2 regions of the Affinirhizobium rhizoryzae genome follow, and region 1 is predicted to be linked to the other one. Evidence: riboswitches for the same ligand, from Rfam matches in the RefSeq annotation. Region 1 holds a riboswitch; the other holds the start of a gene.
The links. Region 1 has a riboswitch for S-adenosylmethionine ahead of metA (homoserine O-acetyltransferase MetA). Riboswitches for the same ligand answer to the same signal wherever they lie in the genome.

Region 1 (3,404 bases):
GTGGATTTGCCTGAACCGTTGCGGCCCACAAGACAGATACGGTCGCCTGGCTCGACCTGAAAGTTGGCGCCGTCGAGCAGCGGCGTGCCACCGAAGCTTAAACGAATGTCATCGAGCTTGAGAATGGGAGGTGCCATGTGCGTCAGGCTCCGGTCATGTCATAGGGGCGGGCCAGCAGCATGGCGCGACCCTTGGAGAGCGTGACCGAAATCATCCCTTCCGCAATATTCGAGATGGTGCGGGAGGAGCCGAAAGTCAGTTTGAAATTCTTCAGAGGATAGCGCGCGTTGCGGATGGTCAATCCTTCCAGCACCGTAAAGCCGAGCACCGAAAACAGCGAACCCTTGGGCAGGTCCAGCTCCATTCCCGCATCATTGCACAGCGGGAAGGCTTCTTCCTCGCCAGAGGTCAGCATGACCTCGAAATTGTCTTCAGCAAGGCTGAGGGCCGAGAGATAGTGTTGCAGCACATGGTCCGATCGCTCGCCGCCGAGCGCACCAACGAGAATCAACCGTTCCGCGCCACGTGAAATCGCTTCCGCAATGGCAATTTCGCCATCGGTCGCCGCCTTGGAGGCAGGGTAAGCGCGGCGCTCGATCTTCGGATAGGCGGCCTTCAGCGCATCGTCACTGGAGTCGAAATCCCCAACCCATATTTCCGGTGTGAGGCCCAGCGCGCTCGCATGGCGAATGCCGCTATCGGCGGCGATCACGCGGCTGCCTTTCGTCACGGCACGCAGCCGGTCCGTCACGGTAATGTTGCCGCCCAGAAGAATGGAAAATGTCGGTGTGCTCATGGGGTCTGCCCATAGCCTATTCGCGGGGTAGAAGGAAAGCGGGATTCGCCGGTTTTCCGGCACTCTTGCTTCACGTCATCTCACTTATTAGGTTCGCGGCCAGCAGGGAGAATGAGAGATGCAGTTTACCGGAACCGCCGACTACATAGCCGACAAGGATTTGATGGTGGCCGTCAATGCCGCGATCCGGCTGGAACGCCCGTTGTTGGTGAAAGGCGAACCCGGCACCGGCAAGACCGAACTGGCGCGGCAGGTGGCGGCGGCGCTCGGTCTGGACATGATCGAGTGGAATATCAAATCCACCACCAAGGCGCAGCAGGGGCTCTATGAATATGATGCCGTTTCGCGCCTGCGCGACAGCCAGTTGGGCGATCCGCGCGTCAACGAGGTTTCCAACTATATCAGGCGCGGCAAGCTGTGGCAGGCCTTCGCCGCAGAACAAAAGGTCGTGCTTCTGATCGACGAGATCGACAAGGCCGACATTGAGTTCCCAAACGACCTTCTTCAGGAACTCGACCGCATGGAATTTCACGTCTACGAGACAGGCGAGACCGTGAAAGCCAAGGTGCGGCCCATTGTCATCATCACCTCGAACAATGAGAAGGAGCTGCCGGATGCCTTCCTGCGGCGCTGCTTCTTCCATTATATCCGCTTTCCGGATGCCGAGACGCTGTCGCGCATCGTGGAAGTGCACTATCCCGGCATCAAGCAGAAACTGGTGAGCGCGGCCCTGACCCAGTTCTACGAAATCCGCGAGATGCCGGGGCTGAAGAAGAAGCCCTCAACATCCGAGGCGCTCGACTGGATCCGGCTTCTGGTGTCCGACGATGTCGATCCGGACGATCTGCGCGCCGACGTCAAGAACGCTCTGCCGAAGCTGCACGGTGCCCTGCTCAAGAACGAGCAGGATGTGCATCTCTTCGAGCGGTTGGCGTTCATGGCGAGGCGCGAGCGGTAGGCGGGGAAGTGCGGTAGGCGGGGAAGTGCGGTCTCCAACCCTCATTGACCTTGGCGGAATAAGGGCCTATTTAGAAGGCTCATCGTGGTGATTTGGCCGGTCGGCTTGCAGCCACGTTAAATAAGTCGCTAAAGGGCCGCGAGAAGAGAGACAAATCCTTTTCCCCGGACCGGTCGCGACTATCGCCACCGGTTTTTTTGTTTTTGTCGAGTTCGAACCATGCCGATCAAGATTCCAGATACGCTTCCCGCTTTTGAGACGTTGGTCAATGAAGGCGTTCGGGTCATGACCGAGACGGTGGCCGTGCGGCAGGATATCCGTCCGCTGCAGATCGGCCTGCTCAATCTCATGCCGAACAAGATCAAGACCGAAGTGCAGATGGCACGCCTGGTCGGCGCTTCTCCTCTGCAGGTAGAGCTTTCTCTTGTACGGATCGGTGGCCACAAGGCAAAGAACACCTCTGAAGAGCACCTTCTGTCCTTCTACGAGACCTGGGAAGAAGTGAAGCACCGCAAGTTCGATGGCTTCATCATCACCGGCGCGCCGGTCGAGACCCTGCAATATGAAGATGTGACCTATTGGGACGAGATGCAGCAGATCTTCGACTGGACGGAAACCAATGTCCATTCAACGCTGAATGTCTGCTGGGGCGCGATGGCGGCCATCTATCACTTCCACAAGGTGCCGAAGCATGAGTTGAAGGCGAAGGCGTTCGGCGTCTATCGTCACCGCAATCTCTGCCCGTCCTCCATCTATCTCAACGGCTTCTCGGATGATTTCCAGGTGCCGGTCTCACGCTGGACGGAGGTGCGCCGAGCCGATATCGAAAAGGTGCCGGGTCTGGAAATCCTGATGGAATCCGATGAGATGGGCGTTTGCCTCGTTCATGAGAAGCGCGGCAACCGGCTCTACATGTTCAACCATGTGGAATATGACTCCACCTCGCTGGCGGACGAATATTTCCGGGATGTGAACGCGGGCGTGCCGATCAAGATGCCGCACAATTATTTTCCGCATAACGATGTTACACTGACGCCGCAGAACCGCTGGCGCAGCCATGCGCATCTGTTTTTCGGTAACTGGATCAACGAGATCTACCAGACCACGCATTATGATCTGGAGCAGATTGGAATTCGGTAAGGCATCATGCTCATTCCCTTCTTCCTGAAGCTTAGACAAGCGAAAGTCCCGGTTACACTCCGGGAATTCCTGGATCTGCTGAGGGGAATGGAAGCAGGGCTTGCGGATTTTGATGTCGAAGCCTTCTATTTCCTTGCGCGTGCGGCGCTGGTGAAGGATGAGCGGTTCATCGACCGTTTCGATCAGGTGTTCTCTCAGCATTTTCGGGGTCTGACGGCTATCGCAGGTGCAGATGGCGTGGATGTCGAAACCCTGCCGGAAGACTGGCTTCGCAAGCTGGCCGAGAAGCATCTGACGCCGGAAGAGAAGGCGCTTGTCGAATCCCTCGGTGGCTTCGACAAGCTAATGGAAACGCTTAAGAAACGGCTGGAAGAGCAGAAGGGCCGCCATCAGGGCGGCTCGAAATGGATCGGCACCGCCGGAACCTCACCCTTCGGCGCTTATGGCTATAATCCGGAAGGCGTTCGGATCGGCCAGGAAGGCTCCCGTCATCGCAAGGCGGTGAAGGTG
Region 2 (3,404 bases), 680 kb from region 1:
AGCGGAGGGTGGGATGGCGGTGGATGGCTCTTCCCTATTATTGGATGATGGTGTCGAGGGCCGCCTGGCGCGCTGCGAATGAACTGCGGACACGCCCATTCTTCTGGCACAAGACGCCTCACAGGCCACGTGATGAGGCCGCAATGCCGGATGGATGATTGCGTCGGCTGGATTTGGAGCGGGTGAAGGGAATCGAACCCTCGTATTCAGCTTGGGAAGCTGCTGCTCTACCATTGAGCTACACCCGCGCTCGACATTCGAGAACTAGCATCGGCGTCATGCACCATCAAGCAAAAATGCGTCTTTCCGCGTATCCGCATCGCGGGCCGTGAAGCCTATAGCTTGAAATGCTTGGAGAGCTTGAGACCCTGCGCCTGATAGTTGGAACCGAGACCGGTGCCATAAAGGCCTTGCGGCCGTTCGAGCATGTGCTCGTAAACCAGCCGTCCGACAATCTGCCCATGCTCCAGAATGAACGGAACCTCGTGACTGCGAACTTCCAGGACTGCACGACTGCCTGAGCCACCTGCAGCAGCATGGCCAAACCCCGGATCGAAGAAACCGGCATAATGCACGCGAAACTCTCCGACGAGTGGATCGTAAGGGGTCATCTCGGCGGCATAGGAGGGCGGCACATGGACTGCTTCGCGCGAGACCAGAATGTAGAACTCATCCGGATCGAGGATCAGTTCATTGCGTCCACGGCTGTAGATCGGCTCCCAGAAATCCAGAACCTCGTGCTGAGCTTTCCTGTCGACATCGATGACCGAGGTATGATGTTTGCCTCTGTAGCCAATCAAGCCTTCGGGACCGGTTCCCTTCAAATCGATGGAGAGCGCAATGCCACCGCCTGAAACATTGGGCGTTTCGCTTGCGACCAGCGTTTCAGCCGCGTGCAGTTCCACAAGATCCGCCTCGCTCAACAGCGCATTGCCCACTCTGAAGCGGATCTGCGAAAGCCGGGAGCCGCGGCGAACGATGACAGGGAAAGTGCGCGGCGAGATCTCCAGATAGAGAGGGCCGCTGTAACCGGCGGGAATCTTGTCGAATTCCTGGGCGTGGTCAACCATCACGCGCGTGAAGATATCGAGCCTTCCCGTCGAGCTTTTCGGATTGGTGGACGCAGAGAGTTCCGCAGGCAGATCAAGGCTTTCCATCAGCGGCACGATGTAGACGCAGCCTGTCTCAAGCACAGCGCCATGTTCCAGATCGATCTCATGCAGCGTCAGCCGGTCGAGCTTGCTTGCAACCGTGCTGCTGCGGCCCGGCATGAAGCTGGCGCGCACCCGCAGGGCCTTGGAGCCCAGTCGAAGATCGAGGCTTGCCGGCTGGATCTGGTCACCATCCAGTGGCGCCTCGGATTTCAATTGACCCTCGGCGAAGAGTGCCTTGATCGCACGATCTGCCAGAATACCCGCTGTACGTTCCATAAACCCTATCCTTCAATCGCGCGACAAAAGCAAAAGCAGGGAATTGACGCAAGCTCTGCTTGGGCGTAAGGCATGCTTATCCCGTGGTGATTTGGCCGGTCGGCTTGCAGCCACGTTAAACAAGTGGCTAAAGGACCGGGTGCGAACCGGTCCCATTGCGACCGGTTTTTTTGTTTTGAAGTGGTAACACGACATGAGCAAGACCTGGCGCCCCGCAACGAAGCTCGTCCATGAAGGCACGTTGCGCTCCCCTTACGGCGAAACTTCCGAAGCGATTTTCCTGACTCAAGGCTTTGTATACGAGAGCTCCGCCTCCGCCGAAGCCCGGTTCAAAGGCGAGACCGACGGCTTCATCTACGCGCGCTACGGCAGCCCGACAAACGACATGTTCGAAAAGCGCATGATTGCGTTGGAAGGCGCTGAAGATGCTCGCGCCACCGCATCCGGCATGGCTGCCGTGGCCGCCGCCATTCTTTGTCAGGTGAAGGCTGGCGATCATATCGTCGCGGCACGCGCACTTTTCGGATCCTGCCGCTACATCGTCGAAACACTGGCACCAAAATACGGTGTGGAGTGCACGCTGGTCGATGGCCGTGACATCACGAACTGGGAGGCGGCAGTCCGCCCGAACACCAAGGTGTTCTTCCTCGAGAGCCCGACGAACCCGACGCTTGAAGTGGTAGACATTGCCGCGGTTGCCGCACTCGCCAACCAGATCGGCGTCAAGGTTGTCGTCGACAACGTATTCGCGACTCCCCTCTTTCAGAAGCCGCTGGAACTTGGCGCTCATATCGTCGTCTATTCGGCAACCAAACACATTGATGGTCAGGGCCGCTGCCTCGGCGGTATCGTGCTGTCCGACAAGCAGTGGATCGACGAAAACCTGCACGACTATTTCCGCCATACCGGTCCGGCCATGTCACCCTTCAACGCGTGGACATTGTTGAAGGGCCTCGAAACCCTGCCGCTGCGCGTGAAGCAACAGACGGAAAATGCCGCCAAGATTGCCGACTTCCTGGCGGACCAGACCAAGGTTGCCAAGGTCATCTATCCAGGACGCAAGGACCATCCGCAGGCGGATATCATCGCCAAGCAGATGACGGGTGGCTCAACGCTGGTCTGCTTCGAACTGAAGGGCGGCAAGGAGGCGGCATTCGCACTTCAGGACGCCTTGAAGGTCGTGCGCATCTCCAACAATCTCGGCGACGCGAAAAGTCTGATCACCCATCCCGCAACAACGACGCACAAAAACCTTTCTGAAGAAGGCCGTGCGGAGGCGGGTATCACCGGCGGCACCTTGCGGCTTTCCTGCGGTATCGAGGATGCCGAGGATCTGATCGACGATCTGTCTCAGGCGATTGCCAAGATCGGCGGCTGACCAACTACTCGACAGACACAGCGGACTGCAATGCTGTTTCATGCAGATCCGCGGTGTTTGGCCGGTCCATCAAAGGGCCTTAAATCGATGTTTACCTTGACGGTTAGCATTAACCGCTGAAACTCCATGTTTTTGCTGGAGGATTTCCGCGTCTTTCTTGACCCTGCCCGCAAGCTGTACGATATCCGTACATCAAGGCAGTGAGGTGTCGCCTATGTATCGCGCACGGACGAAGGATATCGAAGTCGAAGTGGAGCCCTATTATCTGGAGGAGCAATCCGATCCGGAAGATGGCCGCTACGTCTGGGGATACCGTATCGTTATTGCCAATCATTCGGATACGACAGTCCAGTTGATCCATCGCTACTGGCACATCACGGATGAAAACGGGCTGGTGGATGAGGTCGAGGGACCGGGGGTGGTCGGCGAACAGCCGCGCCTGGAACCAGGGGATACCTACGAATATTCTTCCGGCTGCCCACTCGATACGCCATCCGGCATCATGTTCGGCCATTATCAGATGCAGACGGATGACGGCCGCACCTTCATCGTGGACATTCCAGCCTTCTCGCTGGATTCGCCGGGCCTGCTGCGCA

Region 2: another riboswitch for S-adenosylmethionine. It lies ahead of G6N80_RS08725 (O-succinylhomoserine sulfhydrylase); the one in region 1 lies ahead of metA (homoserine O-acetyltransferase MetA).

The regions. Positions count from the first base shown of each region.
Region 1 covers NZ_CP049250.1:1,206,633-1,210,036, forward strand. The annotation lists gene G6N80_RS11860 (ABC-F family ATP-binding cassette domain-containing protein) at 1-137, opposite strand, end outside; gene G6N80_RS11865 (thiamine diphosphokinase) at 143-796, opposite strand; gene G6N80_RS11870 (AAA family ATPase) at 915-1,754, shown strand; SAM riboswitch at 1,829-1,906, shown strand; gene metA (homoserine O-acetyltransferase MetA) at 1,974-2,894, shown strand; gene G6N80_RS11880 (vWA domain-containing protein) at 2,901-3,404, shown strand, end outside.
Region 2 covers NZ_CP049250.1:528,313-531,716, forward strand. The annotation lists gene G6N80_RS08710 (glycosyltransferase family 2 protein) at 1-158, shown strand, start outside; tRNA gene G6N80_RS08715 (tRNA-Gly) at 175-248, opposite strand; gene G6N80_RS08720 (2'-deoxycytidine 5'-triphosphate deaminase) at 336-1,430, opposite strand; SAM riboswitch at 1,504-1,581, shown strand; gene G6N80_RS08725 (O-succinylhomoserine sulfhydrylase) at 1,624-2,808, shown strand; gene apaG (Co2+/Mg2+ efflux protein ApaG) at 3,023-3,404, shown strand, end outside.